4 regions of the Streptomyces sp. SID8374 genome follow, and region 3 is predicted to be linked to each of the others. Evidence: riboswitches for the same ligand, from Rfam matches in the RefSeq annotation. Region 3 holds a riboswitch; each other region holds the start of a gene.
The links. Region 3 has a riboswitch for cyclic di-AMP ahead of GTY67_RS12170 (transglycosylase family protein). Riboswitches for the same ligand answer to the same signal wherever they lie in the genome.

Region 1 (7,335 bases), on a different contig from region 3:
GTTGTTGAGGGCGGGCAGCGCTCCGGTCGCCTTGAGGCCGACGAGCAGCTTGCTGGTGCCGACGCTGCCTGCCGCGAAGAAGACCTTGTCCGCCGTGACGGTCTTGGTGGCGGTGGTCCGGCCGGTGGTGTCCAGCTGGTCGATGAGGACCGTGTAGCCGCCGCCGGAAGCCGGGGAGACGCGGGTGACCTTGTGCAGCGGGGTGATGGTGACCCGGCCCGTGGCCCTGATCCGGTCGATGTAGGTCTTCTGGAGCGACTTCTTGCCGTAGTTGTTGCCGTAGAGGATCTCGGCGTCCAGCGCTGACCTGGGTACGGTCCCGGCGGCCTCCTGCTTCATGTAGTCCCAGTCGTACACGGCGGGCACGAAGAGGAACGGGAAGCCCGAGCGCTGCGCGTGCTTCCGGCCGACCCGGGCGTACTGGTAGCAGTCGACGCTGTCGAACCAGGCGGGGTCGATGGTGGTGACGCCGAGGTCCGCGTTGGCGCGCGGGTAGTAGGTGCTGTACATCTCCGCGGCGTCGACCGACGGCAGGATCGCGGCGAAGTTCTCCCGCTTGGGCGTGACGGCCATGCCTCCGTTGACCAGCGACCCGCCTCCAACACCGCGCCCCTGGTAGACGGTGATGCCGGCGAACTCCTCGGCGTCCAGGATCCCGGTGTAGCGGTTGACGGATCTGTCGATCGGGAAGCCGAGGAAGTTGCTCAGCGGCTGCTTGGTCCGGGTGCGCAGCCAGAAGGAGCGGTCGTCCGGCCTGGTGGTGTTGGCGAAGATCTTGCCGTCCGCGCCGGGGGTGTCCCAGGCCATGCCCATCTCGACCATGTGGACGTCCGTGCCGGCCTGGGCGAGCCGGAGGGCGGCGACCGAGCCGCCGTATCCGGTGCCGACGATCAGCACCGGCACATGGGCGCCGGAACCGATCGGGGCCGCCGCCGCGCGGGCCGTGGCCCAGACCGGTGTGGTGGATCCGGCGAGCGCCGCGACCCCGAGAAGAGAACCTGTTCCAGTGATGAATCTTCGACGCGATACACCCTTGGGGGCGTTGCCGTGCGGGGTGGTGTCGTTCATGTGACATCCCTCACTCTCGACAGAGTGCAACAGGTTCTACTGTCGATCGCGTGGTAAGTCACTAGAAACTTGGGGGTAACTTCCCGGTACGCCGAGGGGCCCCGGACCGGTGTGGTCCGGGGCCCCTCGGGCGTGCGCGCGTACGGGGATCAGTAGGCGCCGAAGACGTTGTCGATCGAGCCGTACCGGTCCGCGGCGTAGTTGCACGCGGCGGTGATGTTGGCGACCGGGTCGTAGCTGTCGGTCGAGGTGCCGGGCACGTGGTACGCCTGGAACGTCGGGTCGATCACCTGGAGCAGGCCCTTGGAGGGGGTGCCCTTCACCGCGTTGGAGTCCCAGTTGTTGATGGCGTTCGGGTTGCCCGAGGACTCGCGGATGATGTTGCGGTGGATACCCTCGTAGCTGCCGGGGATGCCGTGCTGGGCCATGACCGCCAGCGACTCCTTGATCCAGCCATCGAGATCGTTGGTGTACGTGGCGGGAGCGGCGGCGGCCGGGGCGGCGGCGGGAGCGGCCGTCGTGCGCTCCGAGCGGTCGGCGCGCTCCGTCGTGGCGGTGCGGGCGGCAGCCTTGCCGGCCTTGGCGTCTGACGGGGCGGCAGCCTTGGCGCCGATGGTCAGCGTGATACCGGGGTGAATAAGGTTCGGGTTCTCGCCGACGACCTTGCGGTTGCCTTCGTACAGCTTCTTCCAGCCGCCGCTGACGGAATGCTCGCGGGCGATCTTGGAAAGCGTTTCGCCGGACACCACGGAATGCTTGACGGGCGCGGCCTTCGTCACGGAATTCGCCTGGGCGGTCACGGAGACGGGAGCCACCGCCTTTTCCGCGGCGACGGAGTGCGCGGGGGCGGCGGATGCGGTGGTGGCGCCGAGCACCGGGAGGGCCAGAACGGCTCCACCCGTGGTCACGGCGGCGATGCCGCGGCTCAGCGAGACGGACTTGGGACGGCGGTGCTTACCCTGTGCGGGCATGGGGAATTTCCTCTCCGGCGCCTACGAGGTGAGCTGTCGGGTTCAGACGGGAGATGTCTGGCCGCATGGACATGCGACTTCACCCCTAGCCGTTCCGGATACCGGATCGGCGGCTTACCTGGGTCCCCCGCTCCTGCCGTACGTGAGTGGGTTTCGGTTTCCCGGACGGCGGCAGGATTCGGCGTTCCATCCGGATTGAGCGTGACCGTAGGCGAAAAGCGCCGGACAGAACAAGCCCCGAATTCCGGATGACCTTTCTCCGCAAGATCGAATTCAGGAATTCCCGGATCCACCCGTTCCGCCGCGTCGTCAACTTTCTTCGCACAGAAGGGAACCGAACCCTCCACTTCTGCGTCCGCACCCTCGGACGTGACGCTCACCACTTCGCGCGGAGGTGGCCGAAACAGGCGCGGCCAAAATAGCTCAACGGCCCCAATAGCCCCTTTATGGAAGAGAAGTCCAAAAGACTCAAATCACCCATACCGCCCCGCAGAAACGGACTTATCGGGCGGTTCCGTAGGCCGGTTCGAGGGTCTCGCCGGCCGAGGGCTTACGGTGTGGGGTGGAGACTAGTAAGCCAACCCTTACCTCCGACGTACGCTGTACCTGCCCGCGTTCGCCCGCCTTAAGGATCACCACGCCATGACACGCCCCGTCCGCGTCGCCATTGTCGGAGCCGGCCCTGCCGGTATCTACGCTGCGGACGCGCTGCTCAAATCCGAGGTCTGCCAGGACCCGGGCGTCTCGATCGACCTGTTCGAGCGCATGCCCGCCCCCTTCGGCCTGATCCGTTACGGCGTGGCCCCCGACCACCCCCGGATCAAGGGCATCGTCAAGGCCCTGCACCAGGTGCTGGACAAGCCGCAGATCCGCCTCTTCGGCAACGTCAGCTACCCGAACGACATCGGCCTGGACGACCTGCGGTCCTTCTACGACGCGGTGATCTTCTCCACCGGCGCCGAGGCCGACCGCGCCCTCGACATCCCGGGCATCGAGCTGGACGGCTCCTACGGCGCGGCCGACTTCGTCTCCTGGTACGACGGCCACCCCGAGGTCCCGCGCACCTGGCCGCTGACGGCGGAAAAGGTCGCCGTCCTCGGCGTCGGCAACGTGGCGCTGGACGTGGCCCGGGTGCTGGCCAAGACGGCGGACGAGCTGCTGCCCACCGAGATCCCGGACAACGTGTACCAGGGCCTCAAGGCGAACAAGGCGCTGGAGGTGCATGTGTTCGGGCGGCGTGGCCCGGCGCAGGCCAAGTTCAGCCCGATGGAGCTGCGGGAGCTGGACCACTCGCCCAACATCGAGGTCATCGTCAACCCCGAGGACATCGAGTACGACGAGGGCTCCATCGCCACCCGGCGGGAGAACAAGCAGGCCAACATGGTCGCGCAGACCCTGGAGAACTGGGCGATCCGCGATGTCGGCGACCGCCCGCACAAGCTCTTCCTGCACTTCTTCGAGTCCCCGGTCGAGATCCTGGGCGAGGACGGCAAGGTCACCGCGCTGCGCACCGAGCGCACCGAGCTGGACGGCACCGGCAACGTCCGGGGCACCGGGAAGTTCACCGACTGGGACATGCAGAGCGTCTACCGCGCCGTCGGCTACTACTCGGAGGAGCTGCCCAAGCTCCCCTTCGACGTGGCCTCCGGCACCGTCCCGCACGAGGCGGGACGCGTCATCGCCGGTGACGAGCACATGGCCTCGGTCTACGTCACGGGCTGGATCAAGCGCGGCCCGATCGGTCTGATCGGCCACACCAAGGGCGACGCCAACGAGACGGTCGCCTGCCTGCTGGAGGACCGCGCCGCCGGCCGTCTGCCCGAACCGGCTACGCCCGCTCCTGAGGCCGTCGAAGCCTTCCTGGAGAGCCGGAACGTCCGCTACACGACGTGGGAGGGCTGGCACAAGCTGGACGCCCACGAGCAGGCGCTCGGCGCGGCCCAGGGCCGTGAGCGCATCAAGGTCGTGGAGCGCGAGGGCATGCTGGACGCCTCCGGCGCCTGATCAGTCCCGTCACTCCTCAGGCCGGGTCCGTGGCACTCTCCGCGCCTTGCGGGCCCGGCCCGCGGAACGTCCGCCACAGGTCCGGCGGGGCGGCCTCCCGGGCGGGCGGCGGCGCTTTCTCCGGGACGTGCGTCCAGCGGGCGGCCAGCAGGATCGCGATGTCGTCGGGGCGGTCCGTGGCCTGTCTGGCCTCCCCGATCACCCGGTTCGCCAGCTGGGCCAGCGGCACGGAGCCGACCCCGGCGATGGTGGCGCGCAGCCGTTCGATGCCCTCGTCGATGTCGGTCCCGGGGCGTTCGATGAGCCCGTCGGTGAACAGGGCCAGCACATCGCCCGGGTCGAGTCGCAGCTCCGTGACGGGGTAGGCCGCCTGCCCGTCGATGCCGAGCACGATGCCGCCGGGCAGGTCCAGCACCTCGGTCCGGCCGTCGGGGTGGCGCAGTACCGGCTGCGGATGGCCCGCCCGTACGGCACGGGCCCGCCCTGTGAGCGGGTCCAGCACGATGTAGCAGCAGCTGGCGAACTGTCCCGGGTCTAGATCGATGAGCAGCCGGTTCGTCCCGCTCATCACCTCCTGCGGGTCATGGTTGCTCAGGGCGAACGCCCGTACCGCACTGCGCAGTTGCCCCATGGTGGCGGCCGCCGAGACACCGTGCCCCTGGACGTCGCCGATGACCAGGGCCAGTTCGTCGCCGGTCTCGATGACGTCGTACCAGTCGCCGCCCACCTCCATGTCCTGGGTGCCGGAGAGATAGCGCCCGAGGGTGTCGACCCCCTCGACCTCCGGCAGCCGGTGCGGCAGCAGGGCGTCCTGGAGCCCCCGGGCGAGCGCCGACTCGCTGTCGTACCGCTGCGCACGTTGCAGAGCCTGGGCGATGAGCCCGGCGAGGGCGGTCAGGACGGTGCGCTCCTCGGGGCTGAACCCGCGGGGCCGGTCGAAGCCGAGGATGCACGAGCCGACGGGCCGCCCCGAGGCGATCAGCGGCAGGAACGCCCGCGCGCCGATGTCGGTCTCCATCGGGATGCCCGGGTAGGCGTCGGCCAGGCGCTGCATGGACTCGAAGAAGATCGGGCGGCCGGTGGTCAGGGTCTCCACACCGGGGATGGAGACGTCGAGTCCGACCCCGTCGAAGCGGTCGAGGAACCCTTTGGGGAACCCCGTCTCCCAGGCGAGGTGGAGGTGACGCTCGCTCAGCAGGTAGATGGCGAGCTGCCTACCGCCGAACGCGGGGAGCAGCTCCTCGGTGACGACGGCGGAGACCTGGCGGGCCGTGACCGCCTCGGTGAGGGCGATGGCCAGGGCGACCGGGCGGTAGAGCGCGGAGGACCGGTCGGCGGTGGAGCCGATGCCCAGACCCGGCGAGGTGACGGAGCCGGGCGTGTACGCCGGTTGCTCGGTGGCCTGGAAGACCGCGCTCAGCCCGTCAAGACCCGGGTACAGGGAGACCGACAGCCAGACGGACTCGGCCCGCCGGGCGAGGAAGTGGACGGGTTCGTCGGAGATCAGGGCCGCCCGGCAGTGGTCCTCGTACGCCGGATGTCCGAACCACGGCAGCGCCTCCCAGACGACATGGCCGACCAGCTCGGCGCGGGGGCGGCCCAGCAGCTCCTCCGCGAGCACGTTGGCGTACGTGATGCGCCCGATCCGGTCCAGGGAGACGATCCCCCGGGGCAGCCGGTCCGCCGCTTCCGCGATGACGGGCCCCGCGCCGAAGTCGACGACGAAGCCGTTCAGATGGCTCTCGGCGCTCTCCCCGTCCGGGTGCGTCCAGCGGCCCGAGAGCTCCAGCAGGTGGTACCGGCCGTCGGGGCCGCGCAGCCGCATCCGGCGGACCACCGGATCGGCGGACTCCACCGCCTGCCGGGCCAGGGCCCACAGCCCGTACACGTCCTCCGGTACGAGGCGTCCGGCGAGGGCGTCGACGGTGCCGGGGAACTCCGCGGGCTCGGTCCCGAAGATCGCGCACAGGTCGTCGTCGGCTGTGAGGGAGCCGGAGTGCAGGTCCCAGTCGAAGCTGCCTACGCGCACCGGGGGCGCGGGGGCGGCCGGCAGCTGGACGGGGATGGGCTCCTTCTCCCAGACCACGGGGAGGGACCGCGAATCCAGGTCCGTGAGCGCGGCGCCGAGCCGGCGGCCGAGCCCCAGCAGCCGCTCCCCGTCGGCGGCGGCGACCTCCTCGCCCGGGGTGGCGGCCCGCAGGACGGCCATCACGCCCACGCTGCCCTGCGGGCCGGTGATCGGGACCCACAGCGAGCCGAACGGGAACGGCAGTCCCGCCATCAGCTGCGGAAAGCGCCGCATGGCCTCCTCCGCGTCGGCGAGCAGCACGGGCCGCCCGGTGCGGTAGGCCTCGGAGACGGGGAAAGGCCGGTTCACATGCATCCGCCACCAGGGCCGGAACAGCGGCCCCGGCAGTCCGGCAAGGACGGCGAGGCGCAGCAGCCCCGGCGTACCGGAGCGGAGGTAGATGCCCCCCGCGTATCCCCCGGCGGACTCGACGGCGCTGACGACCCCCTGCGCGAGTACGAGGGACAGCTCGTCCGGTACTCGGCCGCCGTCGTCTCGCCCGGCCGCGGCCCCGCTTCCGGGGGACGGGGTGGGCCGGGTCGCATCGTGCCGGGTCACACAGCCAGGATGCTCCCGGCAGAGGGGGCAGCGCACGTCGGCGGAGCGGCCGGAACCCCGTGCCGGCCGCTCCGCCGACGGGTCTCAGTGCAGCTTGGCGACGGCGGTGCGGGTCGTCTTCCTGAACCCCTGGAGCGGGGCTCCGTCCAGGTCACCCAGCTGTCCCCACTCCAGGACGGTCACGGTACGGCCGTCCCGGCCGACGGCGTACAGGCCGATGTCGGTGGAGCCGGCCTCCGGGTAGGAGGTGTCGATGCTGTAGATGTGCGCGCCCTCCTCCACGTTCACCCGGCCGTGGTACCGGCTGGCGCCTTCGAGCCCGGGCTCCTGCTCCTTCAGCCGCTCCAGGCAGGTCGCCAGCGCGGTCCGCAGGTCGGCGGCGAGCGCCTTCGCCTTCGCGGTGGTGGGAGCGACGGTGACCGTCTGCCGGGCCCCGGTGTCCAGTTCGGTACGGAAGTCCCGGTGGCGGGTGCCCTTGGCCTGGGTGGTGCCCGCCGTGCAGACGGAGCCGTCCTCGGGCAGGCCCTTCCGCACCGGCCCGGCGGTCCAGGGGGTGAGGGAGGCGGGCCACTGCCCGGCGGAGAGGAGCTTCGGCGCGGCGGGGGCGGCGGAGGCGGGTGCCATGGGCAGTGCGGTGGCGGCGAGGCCCGCGACCGCGGCGGTCAG
Region 2 (7,335 bases), on a different contig from region 3:
CTCTTCACCCGCATCGGCGCGCCCGAGGAGCTGACGACCCGCTATCTCGACGCCCTGGACCGGCAGGCCGCAGCCGTACGGGACGCGCTCGGCGACGACGAGCCGGTGCGGTTCGCGGCGGCGGCGTTCGGCGGCGGCACCCCGACCTTCCTGACCGCGGGTGAGCTGGAGCGGCTCTGCGACATAGCGGAGAAGCGGATGGGCGCCGACCTGCTCGCGGTCCCGCTGTCGGTGGAGACGTCCCCGTCCACCGCGACCGCCGACCGGCTGGCCGTGCTGGCGGACCGGGGGACGACCCGGGTCAGCATCGGCGTACAGAGCTTCGTGGACGAAGAGGCGCGGGCCGCCGTCCGGCCGCAGCGCCGGGCAGAGGTGGAGGGGGCGCTCGGCCGGATCCGGGACGCCCGGATACCGGTGCTGAACATCGACCTGATCTACGGCATCGACGGCCAGACCGAGCGGACCTGGCTCACCTCGCTGGACGCCGCGCTGGCCTGGCGGCCCGAGGAGCTGTATCTCTACCCGCTGTACGTCCGCCCGCTGACCGGTCTGCACCGTCTGGGTGCAAGCGGGAGCGGCCCGGAGGCGGAGGCCCTGGAGCAGGCCGCCTGGGACGAGCAGCGGCTGCGGCTGTACGCGGTGGGCCGGGACCATCTGCTGGCGTACGGCTACGAGCAGGTGTCGATGCGGATGTTCCGGCGCGCCGACGCCCCCCGCGAGTCGCAGGACGGCCCCGAGGACTACGCGTGCCAGACGGACGGCATGATCGGGCTCGGCTGCGGGGCCCGTTCCTACACGGCGGCCCTGCACTACTCCTTCGACTACGCGGTGGAGATGCGGGAGATCCGCTCCATCATCGACCGCTTCACCACCACCGAGGACTTCTCCCGGGCCGAGGTCGGCAGATACGTCGACGCGGATGAGGCCCGCAGGCGCCACCTCCTCCAGTCGCTGCTCCAGGCAGCCGGTCTGCCCGTGGCCGACTACCGCGCCCGCTTCGGCACGGACCCGTCGGAGGACTTCCCCGCCGAGCTGGAGCGGTTCGCGGACCGGGGCTGGCTGGACGGCCAGGCTCCGGAGGGTCTGCTGCGGCTCTCCCCGCTGGGGCTGGCCCACTCGGACGCGCTGGGTCCGGCGCTGTTCTCCCCCGGGGTGCGGGCCGCGATGGCCGCGTACGAGCGGAAGTGAGCGGGCCATGGACCTGACCATCCTCTACCGGGGCCCGCTGGCCTCGTGCGACTACGACTGTCCGTACTGCCCGTTCGCCAAACGGCGTGACAGCAGGGCCCAGTTGACGGCGGACCGGGAGGCGCTGGAGCGGTTCACCGCGTGGGCGGCGGCGCAGACCGGTGACCGGCTCTCGGTGCTGTTCACGCCGTGGGGCGAGGGCCTGGTGCGCTCCTGGTACCGGCGCGCGCTGACCGAGCTCTCCCATCTGCCGCACATCGGCCGGGTCGCCATCCAGACGAACCTCAGCGGCCGCACCGCATGGCTGGCGGACGCCGATCCGGAGCGGGTCGCGCTCTGGTGCACGTACCACCCGGGGCAGACACCGTACGAGCGGTTCCTCGGGAAGTGCCAGGAGCTGTCCGCCCGGGGCATCCGCTACAGCGTGGGCGTGGTGGGGTTCGACGAGCACCTCGACGAGGCGCGGCGGCTGCGCGCCGCGCTGCCCTCCGAGGTCTACCTCTGGGTGAACGCCGCCGAGGGCCATACGTACACCGACGAGGAGGCCGAGCGGTGGACGGAGCTGGACCCGCTCTTCCCCTACAGCAGACATCCGCACACCTCGGCGGGGCTGCCCTGCCGGACGGGTGAGTCGGTGATCTCGGTGGACGGTGACGGCACGGTGCGCCGCTGCCACTTCGTCAAGGCGGAGCTGGGCAACCTCTACGACGGCAGCTACCGCGCGGCGCTCGGCCCCCGGGCTTGCCCGCTCGCCGTGTGCGACTGCCACATCGGCTATGTGCACCTGGAGACGCTGCCGCTGTACGACGTGTTCGCGGGCGGTGTCCTGGAGCGGATACCCGCCGGGTTCGGCGCGGGCACGCCGCCGACCGGGCCCATCCCCAGGGGCCCGTCCCGGCGTGCGCTTCCGCTGCTGGAGCCCTGACCGCTACAGCGGCAGCAGGTCCGGCCGCTTCGCCTCGACGTGGTCGCCGGACGACTCGCCGCGCAGCCGCCGCCCGATCCACGGCACCAGGTACTCCCTGGCCCACTGGATGTTGTCGCGCCGCTCGTCGAAGGGGCGGCGCTGGGCCTGCGGCGGCCAGGGCTGGTCCGGGTCGGCGGGCACGTCGTGGCCGAGGACCTGGGCGGCGCGCAGGGCGACACGGGTGTGGCCCTCGGGCGAGAGGTGGAGCCGGTCGGCGTCCCAGGCGCGCCGGTCCTGGACCGAGCGCAGCGACCACAGGTCGAGTACGGGGCACTGGTAGCGGTCGGCGATGGCCCGCAGGTGGACGTTGTACGTGGCGATCTTGCCGCGCATATGGCGCAGCACCGGGACGCCCCGGGTGTCGAACCCGGTGGTGACCATGACGGTGCCGACGGCGTTGGTCAGGTCCGCGACGGCCCGCTCGAAGCGCTCGGCCAGATCGTCGGGGTCGGTGCCGGGCCGGATGATGTCGTTGCCGCCCGCGCAGAAGCTGACCAGGTCGGGAGCCAGCTCCTTGGCGCGGGGGAGCTGCTCCTCGACGATCTGGTCGAGGAGGCGTCCGCGTACGGCGAGATTGGCGTAACGGAAATTGCCGTGCCGGGTCTCGTCCGGGTTCGTCGCCGCGTCGTCGGGGGCCGGGAGCCGGTCGGCGAGCAGAACCGCGAACCGGTCCGCCCAGCCGACGAAGGTGCCGTCGGGACCGGGATCGCCGACGCCCTCGGTGAAACTGTCCCCGATCGCCGCGTACGACCCGATGATGTTCTGCTGCTGGGTTCTCGAATCGTCTGCCACAAGCACTTATCCTGCACCGTTCAATGTGACCTACGCGACCGTAATATGGGGTTGACGGGTGGTGAGATAGACCACCCGGTCAGGTTTTGGTAAACCCGGAATAAGCGGAGGGGCGGTGCGCCGCCGCGCACCGCCCCTCGATCACTTCGTGTTGCCCTCGGGTCAGAGGGAGACGCCGTGCTGCCGCAGGTAGGCGACCGGGTCGACGTCCGAGCCGTAGCTCGGGCCGGTGCGGACCTCGAAGTGGAGGTGCGGGCCGGTGGAGTTGCCGGTGGAGCCGGAGAGGCCGATCTGCTGGCCGGCGGTGACGGTCTGGCCGGCGGAGACGCTCAGTGAGGACTGGTGGGCGTACTGGGAGTACATGCCGTCCTCGTGCTTGATGACGACCTCGTTGCCGTACGAACCGCTCCAGCCGGCCGAGACCACGGTGCCCGGGCCGATGGCCTTGACGGGGGTGCCGGAGGCGGCCTGGAAGTCGGAGCCGGTGTGGTAGCCGCTGGACCAGCTGGAGCCGGAAGCGCGGTACTGGGTGGTGACGTTGGGGTTGTCCAGCGGGGCGGTCCAGCCGGAGCCGGTGGACTGCGAAGAGCCGGTCTGCGCGGAGGTGCCGGTCTGCGCGGCGGCGTCGGACTCGTCGGCCGAGAGGGTGTCGCCCTTCGGGGCCGGCTCGGCCTTCTTCGGCGCGGCCTTCGGGGCGGCCGCCTTGGGCGCCGGGGCGGACTTCTTGGCCTCGGAAGGCGCGGCGGAGCCGGACGCCTTGGCGCCGAGGGTCAGCTTCATGCCCGGGAAGATCAGGCTGGGGTTCCCGCCGACGGTGGAGCGGTTGTCCTGGTACAGCTTCTGCCAGCCGCCCTTGACCTGGTGCTCGGCCGCGATCTTGGCGAGGTAGTCGCCGGAGACGACGGAGTACGTCTTCGGGGCGGCCTTCTTCGCCGTGGCGGGCGCGGTCTGCGGTGCGGCCTGCTGCTGCGCGCTCTGCGCGGCGGCGGGCTTGACGGCGGGGGCCGCCTTCTCCGCGGCGTGGGCGCCGGTGGCACCCATCAGCGGGAGGGCGAGTACGGCGCCGCCGGTGCCCGCGGCGAGGACGCCGCGGTGGATCGGGCCGGACTTGGGACGGCGGTGCTTACCCTTTGCGGGCATGGGGAAGTTCCTCTCCGGCGCCTGCGAGGTGAGCTGTCGGGTTCGGGCTGGAGATGCCCGGCCGCCGGATGGCGACTTCACCCCGAGCCGGTCCGGATCGCTCCGGGCCGGCGGCTTACCTGGTTCCCCCGCTCCTGCCACACGTGAGTGGGTGGGTGCGAATTCCGGGCGGCGGCAGGATTAGGCGGTCCGTCCGGATTGACGGTGACCGTAAACGAGTCAGGACGACAGGAACAAGCCGTCGGTTGCACGCCGGAAACATCGATTCAATTCCGGTTCGGATTTCCCGTCACACTCCGTGGATTACGGATCTTGGCTTTCCGTACGGATCCCGGGAAAACGGCCGGGCGCCACCGCCACGGTCCGTCACGGATATGATCCCGCTCACCTGCGGAATCCCATCTCCCCCATTAGCGGGGCATGTTCTGCGAAATACACCAATACGGACATGGCGTGGACGCCATCCCTGACGCGCCGTCAGCAGACCATTGATTTCCCCGTGCACCGATGTCGTATCGTCGCAGGAGCGCCCTCGCCGGAGAGCCGCGCCGACGCCAGAGATTCCAGGAGCCACCGTGACGCAGCAGGTGCCGCAGGTCCCGCCGACCGAGACCGCACTGACCGGAGTCCGCAACTTCCGCGACGTGGGCGGGCTCCCCACCACGGACGGGCGGCGCACCGCCTTCGGCAGGCTCTACCGCAGCGGCCACCTGGCGCACGCCACCGCCGAGGACGCGCTCTTCCTCGGCGGGCTCGGGCTGCACACCGTCTTCGACTTCCGCAACTCCGCCGACCACAAACTCGACGGGTACGACATCGAGCTGGCCGGTGTCCGCAATGTCAGCATTCCGCTCTCCGACCCGGCCGACGGAGCCGAGTTCTGGCGGCTGGTGCGCGACGGGAACATCCAGCAGCTGCGCTCCATCCTCGCCAACGGCAAGGGCACCGAGCGCATGATCACCATGTACCGGTCGACCATCGTGGACCGCACCGCCGAGCACAGCCGGGTGCTGCACGCGCTGGCGGAGGACAGTGTGCCCGCGCTGATGCACTGCGCGGCGGGCAAGGACCGGGCAGGGCTGTCGATCGCGGTCTCGCTGCTCGCGGTCGGTGTGGAGCGCGAGGCGATCGAGGCGGACTACCTCAAGTCCAACGACCCCCACCGCCGGTACAAGGTGAAGCGCACGGACATGTCCGAGGTCGGGATGTCCGCCGAGGTGATGGAGCTCCTCAACCCGCTCTTCGGGGCGCAGTCCTCCTACCTGGAGGCGGCGTTCGCGGCCATCGACGAGACCTGGGGCACGACGGACCGCTATCTGTCCGAAGGGCTGAACGTCTCCCCCGAGACCCGGGAGCGGCTGCGCGAGCGGCTCCTCGACCAGGGCTGACGGCCTACTCGGCACCCGCCACCATGAAGAGCAGGTAGAGGAAGGCCGCGATCACGTGGCCGACCACCAGGTAGGCGAAGAGCCGGATGACCAGACCGCGCGGCATCCGGCGCTCCTGCGAGTCCTTGGTGGACTTCGGGTGCCTCGGGCTCAGCGGGTCGTAGTGCTCGGAATCGGACATGACGGTCCTCTCTGCCGGCCTCGCGGCCGGTGGGACGAAGGGGTCAGCGCGCGTGGAGCGCGTTGCCGAGGCAGAGCTCGGCCGAGGGGCTCTGGAGCAGGGAGTGGACGAAGAGCAGCTCCGCCCCGCCCCGGTCCAGGGCCGCGATCCGGTGCGGGGTGAGCGAGTCGAAGTGGGCGCTGTCGCCCGGGTCCAGATCGTGCACGGTCTCCCCCAGCGCGACCCGCAGCCGCCCGCCGAGGACGTACAGCCACTCCTCACCGGGGTGCACGCGGACCAGATCGCCCTGGGCGCCGTAGGGGACCCTGACCCGCAGCGCCTGCATGGCGCGGCCGGAACCGCCCGCCCTGCGGTACATCCAGCCGTCGGCCTCGGCGCCCTCGAAGGCGCCGCCCCGGATGATCGACTCCCGCTCGGGCGGCTTCTCACCGAGGAGCTCGGAGACCGTCGTACCGTAGATGCGGGCCAGGCCCAGCAGCATCGGCAGCGAGGGCTGTCGGCGGCCGGTCTCCAGCCGGGAGAGGTGGGCCGGGGAGAGTCCGGCCCGCTGGGCGGCGGTCTCCAGGGTGAGGCCGCGGCCGCGGCGCAGGTCGCGCAGGCGGGGTGCGACGCCGGGGAGCTCGTCGGCCGCCCCTTCGTCCGGAGGGTTCATACCTCCATTGGGCCAGGAACTTTCCTCCCGGGCAAATATCTTGCCCGGGAGGCAAAAACTCAGCGGTTGGCCACGGCCTGCTTGACCAGGGTCCGGCCGAAGTCCCACATCAGCCCGCCGCCGCTGTGCGCGTCGTCCATGACCTCCGTGAACGCCGCCACGAAGCGGTCCACCTCCGCCTCCCCGATGATCAGCGGCGGGATCAGCTTGATCACTTCCAGGTGGTCGCCGGAGACCTGGGTGAGGATGCGGTGCTTCTGGAGCAGGGGCACCACGACCATCTGGGCGAAGAGTCCCTTGCGGGCCGCCTGGAGCATGGTCCAGCGGCTGCGGAGCTTCAGCGAGACGGGGCGGCCGAACTCGATGCCGATCATCAGCCCGCGCCCGCGCACCTCGTGCAGCAGCTCGTAGCGGTCCACCAGGGCCGACAGGCGTTCCCGCAGCAGATCACCGGTGCGCCGGGCATTGGCGACGGTCTCCTCGTCCTCCATGACGGAGAGCACCGCCAGCCCCGCCGCCATGGCCTGGGCGTTGGAGCCGAAGCTGGCGGAGTGGACGAGGACCCGGTCCATCGAGGAGTAGACCTTGCGGAAGATCCACTCCTTGCCGAGCGTCGCGCCGACCGGCACATAGCCGCCGGAGAGGGCCTTGGCCACGCAGACGAGATCGGGTTCGACGCCGTCCTCGTGCTGGTACGCGTAGAAGTCGCCGGTCCTGCCGAGCCCCGTCTGCACCTCGTCGGCGATCAGGAGCGCCTTGTGCCGGTGCAGCAGCTCCTGTGCCTCGCGCAGGAAGCCGGGCGGCGCGGCGTGCACGCCCTTGCCCTGGATCGGCTCCACGACGAGGGCCGCGACGTCGCCGCGCTTCAGCTCCCGGCGGAGCGCGTCCAGGTCGCCAAGGGCGATCGGGGTGTCGGGCAGCAGCGGGGCGAAGCCGTCGCGGAAGCCGCTCTCGCCGTTGACGGAGAGGGAGCCGGTGGTCAGCCCGTGGAAGGCGTGGGCGCAGTAGAGGACGCGGGGCTTGCCGG
Region 3 (7,335 bases):
TGCCCGAATACCTTGCCGTCGGTCCCGAACTCCTGGAGGAGTGGCGGCGGGCCCGTCGGCCGAACGCCCACCCGCGTGGCCATCTGCTGGTGCGCGTGGCGATCGACTTCGCCCGGTGCGGGCTGGTCGAGGTCTCGCGTGAGGCGCTCCGCACGGCGCAGTCGCTGTATCCGCAGGAGTTGGCGACGGCCCGCGCCGAGCCCTTCGACGACGGGCTCGGCTGGGCATCCCACATCCGGCACGGGGTGACCGGGCTGCTGGCCCCTGGGGGACGGCAGGACACCTGGGCCGTGTTCGGGTCGCTCGTCGCCGATGTGGGGGGCCGGCCGGAGGGCCCGCCCGTCCCGCTCGGCATGTGGTCGCTGGCACTCGACGCGGCACCGGAGGAGGCTGAGCGGTGGACGGTGCGGTGGAACGCGCACCTGACCCTGGTGCCCCTGGCCGACAGCGATCCGGAGGTATCGGTGGTGCTCGGCCGCATCAACGCCGCGCTCGGCGACATCGAGACCGCCGCGTTCTGGTTCCGCAAGGCGGCGGACGCGGGGCACATCGGGGCGACGGCGTTGCTGGGAGAGCTGCTGGTCCTGCTCGACGCGGAAGCGGAAGCGATCCCGTACCTGGAGACGGCCGCCGAGGCCGGCATCGTACAAGCGCAGTACAACCTGGGAAAGGTGCTGGCCGCCCGCGCGCAGAGGTGGATGGCCCGGGCCGCCGGGCACGGCCACCCCGCCGCAACGGAAGCCCTCCCCCCACTCCGTAAAGTCACCGACACCCCGCCCGATACCGTCAAGGAGTGACCGACACCCCCGCCTGCCCCCACACCCCTGACGCCCCCGCACTCTTCACCTGGGAGTTCGCCACCGACCCCTACCCCGCCTACGCCTGGCTCCGCGAGCACAGCCCCGTGCACCGGACCGCGCTGCCCAGCGGGGTCGAGGCCTGGCTCGTGACGCGGTACGGGGATGCCAAGCAGGCGCTCGCCGACGCGCGGCTCTCCAAGGATCCCGCGAACCACGCCGGGTCCGCGGCCGCCAAGGGGAAGACGGGGATCCCGGGGGAGCGCAAGGCGGAGCTGATGACGCATCTGCTCAACATCGACCCGCCGGACCACACCCGGCTGCGCCGGCTCGTCTCCAAGGCGTTCACCCCGCGCCGGGTCGCGGAGTTCGCGCCCCGCGTGCAGGAGCTGACGGACCGGCTCATCGACCGGTTCATCGAGGACGGGGAGGCGGATCTGATCCATGACTTCGCCTTCCCGCTCCCCATCTACGCCATCTGCGACCTGCTCGGCGTCCCGCGCGAGGACCAGGACGACTTCCGGGACTGGGCGGGCATGATGATCCGCCACGGCGGCGGGCCGCGCGGCGGGGTGGCCCGGTCGGTGAAGAAGATGCGCGGCTATCTCGCCGAACTCATCCACCGGAAGAGGGAGAACCCCGGTGACGACCTGATCTCCGGGCTGATCCGGGCCAGCGACCACGGCGAGCACCTCACCGAGAACGAGGCCGCGGCGATGGCGTTCATCCTGCTGTTCGCCGGGTTCGAGACGACGGTGAACCTGATCGGGAACGGTACGTACGCCCTCCTCCGCCACCCCGAGCAGCGCGCCCGGCTCGAAGAGTCCCTGGCGGCGGGGGAGAGCGCCCTGCTGGCCACCGGCATCGAGGAACTGCTCCGGTTCGACGGGCCGGTGGAGCTCGCGACCTGGCGGTACGCCACCGAGGCGCTGACCCTCGGCGGGCAGGAGATCGCGGCCGGAGATCCGGTGCTGGTGGTGCTGGCGGCGGCGGACCGGGACCCGGACCGGTTCACGGATCCGGACGCACTCGATCTGTCACGGAGTGACAATCAGCACCTGGGTTACGGGCACGGCATCCACTACTGCCTGGGGGCGCCGCTGGCCCGGCTGGAGGGCCAGGCGGCGGTGGCGACGCTGCTGAAACGCCTTCCTGGCCTGCGACTTGCCGCGGAACCGGCCGATCTGCGGTGGCGCGGCGGGCTCATCATGCGCGGACTGCGCACGCTGCCGGTGGAATTCGAACCGGGACGCCGCCTCGAAGAAAGTGACACGCTGTCACCTCTGTGACTTTCACGTGATCTGCGCTGCATCGACTTGTGACATGCGTTCGAGTCCCGCTAGGTTCACGGTTCGACGCGTCGGCCGCTGTTCACCGCCGGCCCGCCCGTCACTTGTTCAACAGCGCTGTGCGCTCAACGGCGCCGCGTGCTCAACAGCTTCATGCTCCTCAGTTCCTGCTTGTCAGTCGCACGGAAGGCAAACCCCATGGGCTCCGCGAACGGCAGACACCGCCGCCCTCGTCAGGCACCCGCCATCGTCGTCGCCGCAGGCGTGACCGGATCGGCCATCGCCATCCCGCTCCTCGGCGCGGCAGGCGCACACGCAGCCGACGCCACCACCTGGGACCGGGTCGCGGAGTGCGAGAGCGGCGGCATGTGGAGTGCCGACCTCGGCAACGGCTACTACGGCGGGCTCCAGTTCTCGCAGGAGACATGGTCGGCGTACGGCGGCACCGCCTTCGCCGAGCGGGCCGACCTCGCCAGCCGTGCCCAGCAGATATCCGTCGCCGAGAAGGTCCTGGACGACAAGGGCCCACAGGCCTGGCCGAGCTGCGCGGTGATCTCCGGCCTCGCGGTGGACGGCGCCCTGCCCGGTGTCGACCCCGGCACCGCGCCCTCCGCCGACCCCACCCAGGACCCGACGACCGTCCCGGCGGACGAAGCGGATGAAAAGGGTGAGACCGGCACTTCCGATAAGGCGGGCAAGACCGGCAAGGGTGAGAAAGAGAGCGGCGGCGACGCCCTCGACCCCTCGGCGAAGCCTTCCGCGAAGCCCTCCGCCGGGAAGGCGGGGGAGAGCGGCGGGACCGGCAGGACCGGAACCACCGAGTCCCCCGACGCCTCGCAGCCCTCCCAGAACACCGGCGGCAAGCACCGGGGCGCTCCGGCCCCCGAGGAGACCGGCGCGGTGGACCAGGGGGACGGCCCCCGGGAGTCCGGCCGGCACGCCTCACGCGGCGAGGGTGACGCGCGGGACGGCGGCGCGGTCGCCGACGGCGGCTACACCGTGCAGCCCGGGGACAACCTCTGGGCCATTGCTGACGCACAGAAACTTCCCCAGGGCTGGACCGGCCTGTACGAGGCCAACAAGGACCTCCTGGGCTCCGACCCGGACCTGATCCTGCCCGGCCAGAGCCTCGATCTGGGGCTGGACCCGGCCGCTGAGGCGGGTGCCCAGGAGGGCGCCGAGGTGCCTGCCGCCAACTGATCGAATTCGGGAAAACGCCCCAAAATCGCGGGTAGTTCAGAGGCCTATGTCCACTTATGCGTAAGTGAGACATGGGTCTCTTTGCTTCAACTGGCGTGTTGCGCCCGCCCGCTCGGCGTAGATCCCCTCCGACCTGCGGAAACGGTCCATCAGGGTGAGCAAGTAAGCGCTGATTGGCCCAGTATGTCCGTCTTTGAATGTCGGGGTTGCCTGTGTTTACGGTCGGAACCGCTCGCACCGCGGGCCCCGTCGACCGTCACGCCGAATCCTGCCGTCGGTCGAAGGGAACAGACGCGTAAGCGCCGTAGGCAGGAGCGGGGGACCCAGGTAGGCCGCCGGGTCCGTACGGCCCCTTCGAAGGGCAGTCCCTTCGAAGTCGGGGACGTACGGGAACGGCTTGGGGTGAAGTCGTGCGCAAGGTCGCACGACCGGGCAACTCATCAGCCCGAACCCGACAGCTCACCTCGTAGGCGTCGGTGAGGAGATCCGTTCCATGCTGCTGAACAGCAAGGGCAAGCACCGCCGCCCCTCGAAGACCGTCCGTTTCGCCACCCTCGCGGGCATCACCGGTGCCGCCGTGGCCGTCCCGCTGATGGGTGCGACCAACGCTTCCGCCGCCTCCGTCGAGACCTGGGACGCCGTCGCCCAGTGCGAGTCCGGCGGCAACTGGTCCATCAACACCGGCAACGGCTACTACGGCGGACTGCAGTTCTCGCAGTCCAGCTGGGCCGCCGCCGGCGGTACGCAGTACGCCTCCCGCGCCGACCTGGCCTCCAAGGACCAGCAGATCGCCACCGCCGAGAAGCTGCTCGCCATGCAGGGCCCGGGTGCCTGGGCGTGCGCCGGCGCCGGCGGCCTCACCAACGACGGTGTGGACCCGGGCGTGAACACCGGCTCCGGCCAGTCGCAGAGCAAGCCCCAGCAGGCGCAGCCCGAGCGCAAGGCCGAGCAGCCCACCACGCGCAGCGAGCAGCGCACCGCCCCGGCCGCCCCCAAGGCCGAGAGCTCCAAGAAGACCGTCACCACCCCGACCGGTGAGAAGGTCCAGAAGGGCGACGGCGAGTACAAGGTGAAGTCCGGCGACACCCTGAGCAAGATCGCTCAGAAGGAAGGCGTCAAGGGCGGCTGGAGCAAGCTCTTCAAGCTCAACGACGACATCGTCAAGGACGCGGACCTGATCTTCCCGGGTCAGCAGCTCCACCTGAAGTAACAGCCGTCTCTCCTCCCCGGAGGGAGGGGGTCCGGCGGCACCCTCCCTCGCACGGCTCCCCGGCCCGGCGCGCTACTCCCCCCGTGCGCGCCGGGCCGGGGTTTTCGGTGCGAGGGGCGTCGGCGGGCGAGGGGATGCGTTCACCTTTTGTCGTCAACGCTTGTTACCGCCCAGTAGATTTCTAGAGATTTGTCCCGTGATGCTGGTCCTTGGGTCCTTTTTCGTCCCAGGAGGCGGGCGGTCGGCCGACTGACGCGGCCGGGCCGGTTAGGCTCGTGTCGCAAGGCCACAGTGACCCTGCACAACCAGCGTCATATCCCAGAAGGAGATGCCTCGTGCCGTCCATCGACGTCGTCGTAGCCAGGGAAATCCTCGACTCCCGGGGCAACCCCACGGTCGAGGTCGAGGTCGGCCTCGACGACGGCAGCACCGGCCGTGCTGCCGTTCCGTCCGGCGCCTCCACCGGTGCGTTCGAGGCCATCGAGCTTCGCGACGGTGACCCCAACCGCTACCTGGGCAAGGGCGTCGAGAAGGCCGTCCTCGCCGTCATCGAGCAGATCGGCCCGGAGCTCGTCGGGTACGACGCCACCGAGCAGCGCCTCATCGACCAGGCGATGTTCGACCTGGACGCCACCGAGAACAAGGCCTCGCTCGGCGCGAACGCCATCCTCGGTGTCTCGCTCGCCGTCGCGCACGCCGCCTCCGAGGCGTCCGACCTGCCGCTCTTCCGCTACCTCGGCGGCCCGAACGCGCACCTGCTGCCCGTTCCGATGATGAACATCCTGAACGGCGGCTCGCACGCCGACTCCAACGTGGACATCCAGGAGTTCATGATCGCCCCGATCGGCGCGGAGTCCTTCTCCGAGGCCCTGCGCTGGGGCGCGGAGGTCTACCACACGCTGAAGAAGGTCCTCAAGACCAAGGGCCTGTCCACCGGCCTCGGCGACGAGGGCGGCTTCGCCCCGAACCTGGAGTCCAACCGCGCCGCCCTGGACCTCATCGTCGAGGCCGTCAAGGAGGCCGGTTACGTCCCGGGCCGCGACATCGCGCTCGCCCTCGACGTCGCCGCGTCCGAGTTCTACAAGGACGGCGTCTACGAGTTCGAGGGCAAGTCCCGCTCGGCCGCCGAGATGACCGAGTACTACGAGGAGCTCGTCTCCGCGTACCCGCTGGTCTCCATCGAGGACCCGCTGTACGAGGACGACTGGGCCGGCTGGAAGGTCATCACCGACCGCCTGGGCGCCAAGGTCCAGATCGTCGGCGACGACCTCTTCGTCACCAACCCGGAGCGCCTGGCCCGTGGCATCGAGGAAGGCTCCGCCAACGCCCTGCTCGTCAAGGTCAACCAGATCGGTTCGCTGACCGAGACCCTGGACGCCGTGGAGCTGGCCCAGCGCAACGGCTTCAAGTGCATGATGTCGCACCGCTCCGGCGAGACCGAGGACGTCACCATCGCCGACCTCGCCGTCGCCGTGAACTGCGGCCAGATCAAGACCGGCGCCCCGGCCCGCTCGGACCGCGTCGCCAAGTACAACCAGCTGCTGCGCATCGAGGAGATCCTCGACGACGCCGCGGTGTACGCGGGCCGCTCCGCCTTCCCGCGCTTCAAGGGCTGACCCGCAGCCGTAGGACGGTAGCCTCCGCCCGTCCCCGCACCCGGTCCCGTACCGTGTGCGGGGACGGACGTGCGTAACGGGGAGGCGGGAGACATGGCCGGGAAGGACCGGGACAGGTTCTCCACCGCGACCAGGCTGCGACTGCTCGGCGAGCAGACCGCGGCCCGCGTGTACCGCTCCCAGAACCGCCGCCAGGCCCGCCGCTCCCGGCTCACCGGCCGGGCCGCGTTCCTGGCGCTGGTGGTCTGCTCCCTGGTGGTCGCGCTCGCCTACCCGATGCGTCAGTACGTCTCCCAGCGCGACGAGATCGCCGAGCAGGAGCGGCTCTCGCGCCAGGCCGAGCAGCGCACCGAGGAGCTGCGGGACGAGAAGGCGCGGCTCCAGGACGACGCGTACATCATGCGGCTGGCCCGCCAGCACCTCCATTACGTGCTCCCCGGCGAGACCGGCTACACCGTGGCCGACCCCGACGCGGCACAGGACCGCCGGGGGGATCAGGGCGCGAGCCACCGCCCCTGGCACTCGAACGTCTGGGACGGCGTGGACGGCGCCGACCGCGACTGACGCCCCTTCTCCTCCCGCACCCCTTCCACGACCCTTCCCTCCGACGAGCTTCCGAGCAGAACCAAGGCAGGCATGGAAACGCCCCCTCCGCAGACCGAGTCCACCAAGCCCACCGACGCGGACATCGCCGCGTTCGAGCAGCAGCTCGGCCGCCCGCCGCGCGGCCTGCGCGCCATCGCGCACCGCTGCCCGTGCGGCAACCCGGACGTGGTGGAGACCCAGCCCCGTCTGGAGGACGGCACGCCGTTCCCGACGACGTACTACCTGACCTGCCCCCGGGCGGCCTCGGCGATCGGCACGCTGGAGGCGAACGGGGTCATGAAGGAGATGACGGCCCGTCTGGAGACCGACCCGGAGCTGGCCGCCGCCTACCGGGCCGCGCACGAGGACTACATCACCCGCCGCGACGCCATCGAGGTCCTGGAGGGCTTCCCGAGCGCCGGTGGCATGCCGGACCGGGTGAAGTGCCTGCACGTCCTGGTCGGCCACTCGCTGGCCGCCGGGCCCGGGGTGAACCCGCTGGGCGACGAGGCCATCGCGATGCTGCCCGAGTGGTGGGCCAAGGGCCCGTGCGTCACGCCGTGCACGACACCGGACGACAGGACCGGGGACGGGAGCGGCCACTTCACCGCGCGCCCCCTCGGCGGCTCCACGGAAGG
Region 4 (7,335 bases), 770 kb from region 3:
CGAGGCCACGGCCCAGATGGCCGCCGACGACCCGGGCACCGGCATCCTCGCCGTCGACGTCCACACCCCCGGCCAGGGCAACCTGCTGGGCCTCGCGGACAAGGCGGGCTCCACCAACGTACGGGTGGCCAACGGCGACGCGGTGATCCTGCTCCGCGAGATGCTGGCCCCCGAGTCGCTGGACGGCCTGCGGGTCTACTTCCCGGACCCGTGGCCCAAGGCCCGCCACCACAAGCGGCGGCTGATCCAGCCCGAGTTCCTGGACCTGGTGGCCCCGGTGCTCAAGCCCGGCGCGATCGTGCACTGCGCGACCGACTGGGAGCCGTACGCGGAGCAGATGCTGGAGGTGCTGACCGCGCACCCCCGCTTCGAGAACACGGCGGCGGACGGCGGATACGCGCCGCGTCCGGCGTTCCGGCCGCTGACCCGGTTCGAGGGCCAGGGCCTGGACAAGGGCCACGTGGTGCACGACCTGCTGTTCGCCCGTATCTGAGAAACCACGTCCGAGAAACCACGTCCGAGAAACCACGTCTGAGAAACCGCGTCCGAGGAACCACCCCCGAGGAACCGCTTCCGAGGAACTGCGGGAACCGGCCCGCGCCCTGGCCGAACGGTGAGGTGTCCTGGCCGGATGCACCGTCGCCGGGTGTCGGTGGTCCTCGTTAGGGTCGAGGGGTGTCCGACGGTTCCGTGCAGTACCAGCAGCGGCAGCCGGCGGTCCCGGTCCTCCACGAGCAGCGGCCCGAGGAGGTGCTGGGCGCCGTGCCGGAGCGCGGCCGGTGGACGTACCGGCCGCGCCGCGTCGGCATGGTGTGGCGCAGCAAGGTGTTCCGCGCCGGGGCGGTGATCGTGGCGCTCGCGCTGTGCGGGCTGGTGATCCTGGCCCTGGTCCGCGAGCAGACGGGCCCGGAGGGGTTCCTCGTCGGCCTCGGCCTGGCGGTGCTGCCGGTGCCGCTCCTGATGGCCGCCTTCCGCTGGCTGGACCGCGTCGAACCGGGCCCCTGGCGGAACCTGATCTTCTCCTTCGCCTGGGGCGCGTGCGCGGCCGCGCTCGTCGCGATCATCGCCAACTCGTTCGCGATGCGCTGGATAGCCACGGCGACGGCCGACCCGACGAGCGCGGACACACTGGGGGCGACAGTGATCGCCCCGATCGTGGAAGAGAGCGCCAAGGCCGTCTCCGTCCTGCTCATCTTCATCTTCCGGAGGCGGGAGTTCCGGGGCGTGGTCGACGGCATCGTGGTCGCGGGCTTCACCGCGACGGGCTTCGCCTTCACCGAGAACATCCTCTACCTGGGCAACGCGTTCGACGAGGACCAACAGCTGGGCAGCTCGGGGATCGCCTCGGTGACGGCCGGGACGTTCTTCGTACGGATCGTGATGTCGCCGTTCGCGCACCCGCTGTTCACGGTGCTCACCGGCCTCGGCTTCGGCTTCGCGGCCATCAGCGCCCGCCACCACCGGGTCCGCCGGATCGCCCTGCCGGTGCTCGGCCTGGTCTCCGCGATGGGCCTGCACGCCCTGTGGAACGGCTCGTCGGCCTTCGGCCCGTACGGCTTCTACGCGGTGTACGGGGTGGTGATGGTCCCGGTCTTCGCGCTGGTGACCTGGCTGGCGGTCTGGTGGCGGAGGCGGGAGCTGCGGACGCTCGCCGCCGAACTCCCCGCGTACGCCACGGCCGGCTGGCTGACCCCGGCCGAGCCCCTGGCGCTCTCCTCGATGCGGACCCGGGGCGTGGCCCGCGACCTGGCCCGCCACTGGCACGGCAAGCAGGACCGCTCCCGGGGCCGGGCGGCGGCCCGCGCGGTCGCCGAGTACGAGTCGTTCGCGACGACCCTGGCCGGCCTGCGCCGCCGCGCCCGCCACGACGCGGTGGGCCCGGATTTCGCCGCCCGGGAACGGGAGCTGCTGCACCACCTCTGGCAGCGCCGCGACATCGCCGCCCCGGCCCTCACCCACGCGGCCCACATGACCGGCACGGCCCCGCGCCCGCGCCCGTACCCCCGGCCGCCGATGCCGATGCAGACGCCGTACGGATATGGGTACGGGTACGGCTACGGGCAGAGCCAGGGATACGGGCAGGGGCAGGGCTACGGCTACGGGCAGGGGCAGGGCTACGGAACCGGGTACGGCTACGGCGCCCCGCCCCCGCAGCAACCTCCGTACGGCCACCACACCCCCTACGGCCCCACCCCGCCTCCCCCGTAAGGCGGTTCAGGCGGTCCGGCTCAGGCCGACGCCTCCGTGAGCGCCGTCAGCTCCGCGTCCGTCAGCTCCAGGTCGGCGACGGCCAGCAGGGCGGGGAGCTGGTCGACCGTGCGGGCCGAGGCGATCGGGGCAGCGACCGTCGGGCGGGCGGCGAGCCAGGCGAGGGCGACCGTGGCGATCTCGGCGTCCCGTTCCGCGGCGACCTTGTCGAGGGCGGCCAGCACCTTGCGGCCGCGCTCCGACTCCAGGTGCTCGCCCGCCTTGGCCGAGCGGGCGCTCTCCACGGTCGCGCCCGGGCGGTACTTGCCGGTGAGGAAGCCTGCGGCCAGCGCGAAGTACGGTACGGCCGCGAGCCCGGCGCGGGCGGCGGTCTCCTGGAGCGGGCCCTCGTAGGTGTCCCGGGAGACCAGGTTGTAGTGCGGCTGGAGGGCGACGTACCGGGCCAGGCCTTCGCGCTCGGAGAAGTCCAGGGACGCCTGGAGGCGCTCCGGGCTGATGTTGGAGGCGGCGATGTGGCGCACCTTGCCGTCCTTCACCAGCTGGTCGAGGGCGGTGATGATCTCCTCGACCGGGACGGTCTCGTCGTCGAAGTGCGTGTAGTAGAGGTCGATGTGGTCGGTGCCGAGGCGGCGCAGCGACTGCTCGGCCGCGGCCTTGATGGTGGTGGCGGAGAGCCCCTTGTAGTCGGGGTGGGCGCCGACCTTGGTGGCCACGACGATGTCGGAGCGGTTGGAGCGCGAGGCGAGCCACTTGCCGATGACGGTCTCCGACTCGCCGCCGTGGTTGCCCTCGATCCAGGCGGTGTAGGCATCGGCGGTGTCGACGAAATTGCCGCCGGCCGCGGCGTACGCGTCGAGGACGGCGAAGGACTGGTCCTCGTCCGCCGTCCAGCCGAAGACGTTGCCGCCGAGGGAGAGGGGGAAGACCTGGAGGTCGGAGCTGCCGAGGGTGCGCAGAGAAGTCATGTGGGTGTTCAACGACGGTGCCGGAGCCGGATATTCCATCCGCCCGCACTCCGCCGGAGAGACCGGCAGCCCTGACGTCGGGGGGTGAGCGTCAGGGCTGCCGGGGTTTCGGGGTGGTGCGTACGCCCCTGCGAGGGGTGCGCACCTGCAAGGAGCGCGGGACCCTCGGACGGAGCGGGACCCTCGGACGGATCAGGGATCCTCGGAGGGATCGGGGCTCCTCAGAGGGATCAGGGCTCCTCGGACGGATCAGACGGAGAGGCCCTTGCTGTTCAGCCAGGCGGCCGGGTCCATGGCCGAGCCGCCGGCGGTGCGGACCTCCAGGTGGAGGTGGACGCCGGTCACGTTGCCGGTGGCGCCCATGCGGCCGATGGTCTCGCCGGTGCTGACCTTCTGGCCGACCGAGACGTCGATCGAGGACTGGTGGGCGTACCAGATCTCCGTACCGTCCTCCAGCTGGAGGACCGTGCGGTAGCCGTATGAACCGGACCAGCCGGCCGACGTGATCGTGCCGCTGTGCACGGCCTTGAGCGGCGATCCGGCCGCCCCGGCGAAGTCCAGGCCGGTGTGCTGGCCCGAGGACCACATCGCGCCGGACTGACCGTAGGTCGAGGTGAGCGTGTACGACGAGGTGGGCAGGGTGTAGCTGGCGCGGAGCTTGGCGAGGCGCTCTTCCTCGGCCTTCTTCGCGGCCGCTTCCTCCGCCGCCTTCTTCTCCGCGGCGAGCTTGGCCTTGACCTCGGCCTCGGCCTCGTCCTGCTGCTTCTTCGCGTCGGCGGCGGCCTTCTCGGCCGCGGCCTTCTCCTCGGCGGCCTTGGCCTCGGCGTCGGCGCTGGCCTGCTGCTGCTCGGCCTGCTGGAGGATGCGGGCGCGCAGGGCCTCACCGGCGTCGGTGGTGCCCTGGTCGGCCTCGGCGGTCGTGATGCCCGCGGTGGTGAGCGGGGCGGCGGTGACCGGGGCGGCCTCGGCCTCGTCGGACATGAAGGCCCCGACACCGGGAAGGGACTTGGCGTCGGGGAGGTTGTCCGCGATGGAATCGGGAAGGGAGATGGAGACCGGGGGCTTGGACTGGGCGGTGGCCATGCCACCCGCACCGACAGCCGCTATGACGCCGACCCCGAGGACCGTGGAGCTGCGGGCGAGGCCTCGCTGCTTGGCCACGCGGTGCTTGCCGCGCACGGGACGGACGGACTCCGCGGTGGGGTTCCACTCCTCCCACGTCCGCTCCGGACCACCGAGGCCATCGGCAGTGAAGGGTGACGGGGCCTCAGGGGCAGGCTTGTTGGACGCCACGTGGGCGCACTCCTTTCCTTCCTTCTCGCCTACCGGGTTAGCTGACGGGTTCGGAGCAGGAAGGTCTCCTACGGACCCCTCCGCCTCTCACGAGACACAGGCGTCCGATTCACCCCATGTAGGTGGTTCCCCGGTTCCCTTGCGGGATTCGGCGCTCGCGCACGGCGCCGTCTCTGACGACGGCTGGGACGACCGCGCTGCGTTATCGAACGTTAATAGACAGACGGGCCCGATTCCAAGCTGTTCCTGTTGATCATTAACGGCTCCGGCGGGAACTTACCGTCCACAAGCGGCCCGAATCGGACGACTTGACGACCCCTCGCCCACACCTCTTTTTCTGATGGTGTGTCAACTGTTATGCGGAGCGGCGCCCTTCAATTACGCACCGTGTCATCGCCCCGGCCGACGATCTTCACCGTCGTACGCCGCGGCGGCTGCCCCTCCGCCGGCCGGCTGACCGCGAGCAGCGCCATGTCGTCCGTCGACCGGCCCCCGGTGTGCAGCCGTACGTCGTCGGTGAGCGCCGAGAGCAGCTCCTCGGGGCCGGGGAAGATCCGGCCGCGCAGCCGGGCCGCCGGGTCGTAGAAGACCCCGTGCGCGTCCCGCGCCTCGGAGAGCCCGTCCGTGAAGGCGAGCAGCGTCGACCCCGGGGGCATCTCCCACTCGTCGGACCGGTCCGGCCACACCCCGAGGTCCATCCCCAGCGGCATCGCGGGCACGGACGGCGCCAGGACCTCCAGGGCCCCGTCCGCGTGCAGCAGGATCGGCTCGGGGTGGCCGCGGTTGACGAGGCGCAGCGAGGCCGAACCGGGCGGGATCTCGGCCAGTACGGCGGTGATGAACCCCTCCATGGCGTCCAGCCCGTACCGCCGCGTCCCCTCCCGCGCCAGCGCCCGCTCCAGCCGCTGCGCCACGCCCTCCAGGGACCGCTCCTGCTCGGCGGCCTCCCGGAACGCCCCGATGATCACCGCCACCGCCTCCACGGCGTCCAGCCCCTTGCCGCGCACATCGCCGACGACCAGGCGTACGCCGTACGGGGTGTCCGCCACCGCGAACAGGTCCCCGCCGACGAACTCGTCCGCCTGCGCCGCCTCGTACCGCGCCGCCACCTGGAGCCCGCCGATCCGCTCCGCCGGGGTCGGCAGGACGGCCCGCATGGCGGTCTCCGCGATGACCCGCGCCGAGGCCAGCTGCTCGTTGCTGCGGCGCACGACCCCGTTGATGACGAGGGCCAGGGCCGCGGCGGTGAGGACCGTGATCATCTCGATGACCGGGACGACCTGGGTGGACGTCCCGTCGGAGAGCCGCATCGCGATGACGGAGAGGACCGAGGCCACACCCGTACGGATGGTGCTGGCGAGCGAGAAGAAGGGCGCGGCGATCAGCGGCGCGGCCACGAACAGGGGCACGGCGGTGAAGTTGGGCGGGGCGAGCGAGTCGAAGAGGAGCCCGCCGCCGATCAGCAGCACCGGCAGCAGCCGGACGAACCGCCGGGTGCCCCGGTTCTGGGCCACCACCGGCTTCCCGCGCCCCGCAGACCCTCCCGGCTTCCCGCGCCCGGCGGAACTTCCCGGCTTCCCTCGCCCCGCGGAACCTCCCGGGGAGCCGGACCTGCCCCGCCCGGAGCCGGACAGCCCGCGCCCCGGGAGGCCGAAGCTCCCCGTCACGCGTCCGCGCCCCTTCTCCGCCATCCCCACCTGTGCACTCCTGCCCGGTCCGGCCACGGCTGCGGACGGTACCGCGCCCCGTCCAGGCTTCCCGGAGCCGCGCCGTGCGGCGACTCGTCGTCGGCCAAATAGGGGGAAAAAGCGGCCGGGAACCCCTGCGCTCCCCTGGTCAGCCGGAGAGCCGTTGTTCCGCGTAGATCGTCAGTGCATCCCGTACGAAGGCGGCGGTGCCGTCCCCGTAGCGATCGTAGTTCTTTCCGAAGCGCGGATCGGCGACATACATCTCGCCGAGCCCGATGACGTACGACCGGCTGGGAGCGACCGTCGTGGACAGCCACGCACAGTGCCGCCGAGCGATCCCCTGCGCTTCCTCGCTGTCGGCACGGACCCTGGCCTCCCTGGCCCGCCCCCAGTCCCGCGCGATGGCGTCGTGCTCGTCCCGGAATGCCTGCTTCCCGGCCTCCCCGAGCGAACGCCACCACCGGTCGCCCTTCTCGTACGCCTCACGCCCCCAGCGCTCGGTCACCTCCCGCTCATGAGCGGTGTGGTCGAACCCGTCGAACACTTCCTCGGCCATGAGTTCCCTCCCCTCCTGCGTCTTGTGGAGAGTGGTCCGCACCGAGGCGATCTGCCGCCCGATGCGCTCCTGTTCCTGTTCGAGCAGGAGCAGATGCGCCCGCAACGCCACGGCCGTGTCCCGCTGCCCTTCGAGCACCCCCTTGATGGCGGGCAGGGACAGCCCCAGCCCCCGCAGCAGCAGGATGCGCTGCAACCGGACGAGGGCGTCCTGGTCGTAGTAGCGGTAGCCGTTGCTCCCGACCCGGCTCGGCGTGAGGAGACCGAGGTCCCCGTAGTGCCGGAGCGTGCGGCTCGTGGTGCCGGCCCTTCTGGCGATTTCCTGGATGGACCACTCCATGCCGGAAACGCTAGATCTTTACGCTGCGTCAAGGTCAAGCCGGAAAGCGTCGGGCTCCGGAAACGACTCAGGCCCGGCACGCGATCAGTGATCTGCGTACCGGGCCTGGATCTTCAGTAGCGGGGACAGGATTTGAACCTGCGACCTCTGGGTTATGAGCCCAGCGAGCTACCGAGCTGCTCCACCCCGCGTCGGTAAACACCACTCTACGCCATCGGAGCGGCCACTCCGACCACACCCCGTTGCGGGGTCGGCGGGGTCAGCCGGTGCGATGGCGCTGGAGCCA

Region 1: linked by a shared signal. The riboswitch ahead of GTY67_RS33050 (transglycosylase SLT domain-containing protein) and the one ahead of GTY67_RS12170 (transglycosylase family protein) in region 3 are both predicted to bind cyclic di-AMP.
Region 2: linked by a shared signal. The riboswitch ahead of GTY67_RS31225 (LysM peptidoglycan-binding domain-containing M23 family metallopeptidase) and the one ahead of GTY67_RS12170 (transglycosylase family protein) in region 3 are both predicted to bind cyclic di-AMP.
Region 4: linked by a shared signal. The riboswitch ahead of GTY67_RS15400 (M23 family metallopeptidase) and the one ahead of GTY67_RS12170 (transglycosylase family protein) in region 3 are both predicted to bind cyclic di-AMP.

What each region holds. Positions count from the first base shown of each region.
Region 1 covers NZ_WWGH01000002.1:2,203,147-2,210,481, reverse strand. The annotation lists gene GTY67_RS33055 (GMC oxidoreductase) at 1-1,068, opposite strand, end outside; gene GTY67_RS33050 (transglycosylase SLT domain-containing protein) at 1,218-2,039, opposite strand; cyclic di-AMP (ydaO/yuaA leader) riboswitch at 2,043-2,233, opposite strand; gene GTY67_RS33045 (FAD-dependent oxidoreductase) at 2,682-4,043, shown strand; gene GTY67_RS33040 (SpoIIE family protein phosphatase) at 4,060-6,669, opposite strand; gene GTY67_RS33035 (hypothetical protein) at 6,754-7,335, opposite strand, start outside.
Region 2 covers NZ_WWGH01000002.1:1,777,724-1,785,058, reverse strand. The annotation lists gene GTY67_RS31240 (STM4012 family radical SAM protein) at 1-1,188, shown strand, start outside; gene GTY67_RS31235 (STM4011 family radical SAM protein) at 1,196-2,113, shown strand; gene GTY67_RS31230 (SGNH/GDSL hydrolase family protein) at 2,117-2,947, opposite strand; gene GTY67_RS31225 (LysM peptidoglycan-binding domain-containing M23 family metallopeptidase) at 3,110-4,087, opposite strand; cyclic di-AMP (ydaO/yuaA leader) riboswitch at 4,091-4,251, opposite strand; gene GTY67_RS31220 (tyrosine-protein phosphatase) at 4,663-5,475, shown strand; gene GTY67_RS34715 (DUF6126 family protein) at 5,480-5,656, opposite strand; gene GTY67_RS31215 (XRE family transcriptional regulator) at 5,700-6,308, opposite strand; gene GTY67_RS31210 (aspartate aminotransferase family protein) at 6,368-7,335, opposite strand, start outside.
Region 3 covers NZ_WWGH01000001.1:2,760,017-2,767,351, reverse strand. The annotation lists gene GTY67_RS34500 (sel1 repeat family protein) at 1-797, shown strand, start outside; gene GTY67_RS12180 (cytochrome P450) at 794-2,086, shown strand; gene GTY67_RS12175 (transglycosylase family protein) at 2,285-3,286, shown strand; cyclic di-AMP (ydaO/yuaA leader) riboswitch at 3,577-3,774, shown strand; gene GTY67_RS12170 (transglycosylase family protein) at 3,780-4,496, shown strand; gene eno (phosphopyruvate hydratase) at 4,832-6,112, shown strand; gene GTY67_RS12160 (septum formation initiator family protein) at 6,206-6,676, shown strand; gene GTY67_RS12155 (DUF501 domain-containing protein) at 6,749-7,335, shown strand, end outside.
Region 4 covers NZ_WWGH01000001.1:3,531,566-3,538,900, forward strand. The annotation lists gene trmB (tRNA (guanosine(46)-N7)-methyltransferase TrmB) at 1-493, shown strand, start outside; gene GTY67_RS15390 (PrsW family intramembrane metalloprotease) at 676-2,208, shown strand; gene GTY67_RS15395 (aldo/keto reductase) at 2,229-3,173, opposite strand; gene GTY67_RS15400 (M23 family metallopeptidase) at 3,423-4,466, opposite strand; cyclic di-AMP (ydaO/yuaA leader) riboswitch at 4,478-4,630, opposite strand; gene GTY67_RS15405 (PP2C family protein-serine/threonine phosphatase) at 4,841-6,163, opposite strand; gene GTY67_RS15410 (MerR family transcriptional regulator) at 6,303-7,049, opposite strand; tRNA gene GTY67_RS15415 (tRNA-Met) at 7,167-7,240, opposite strand.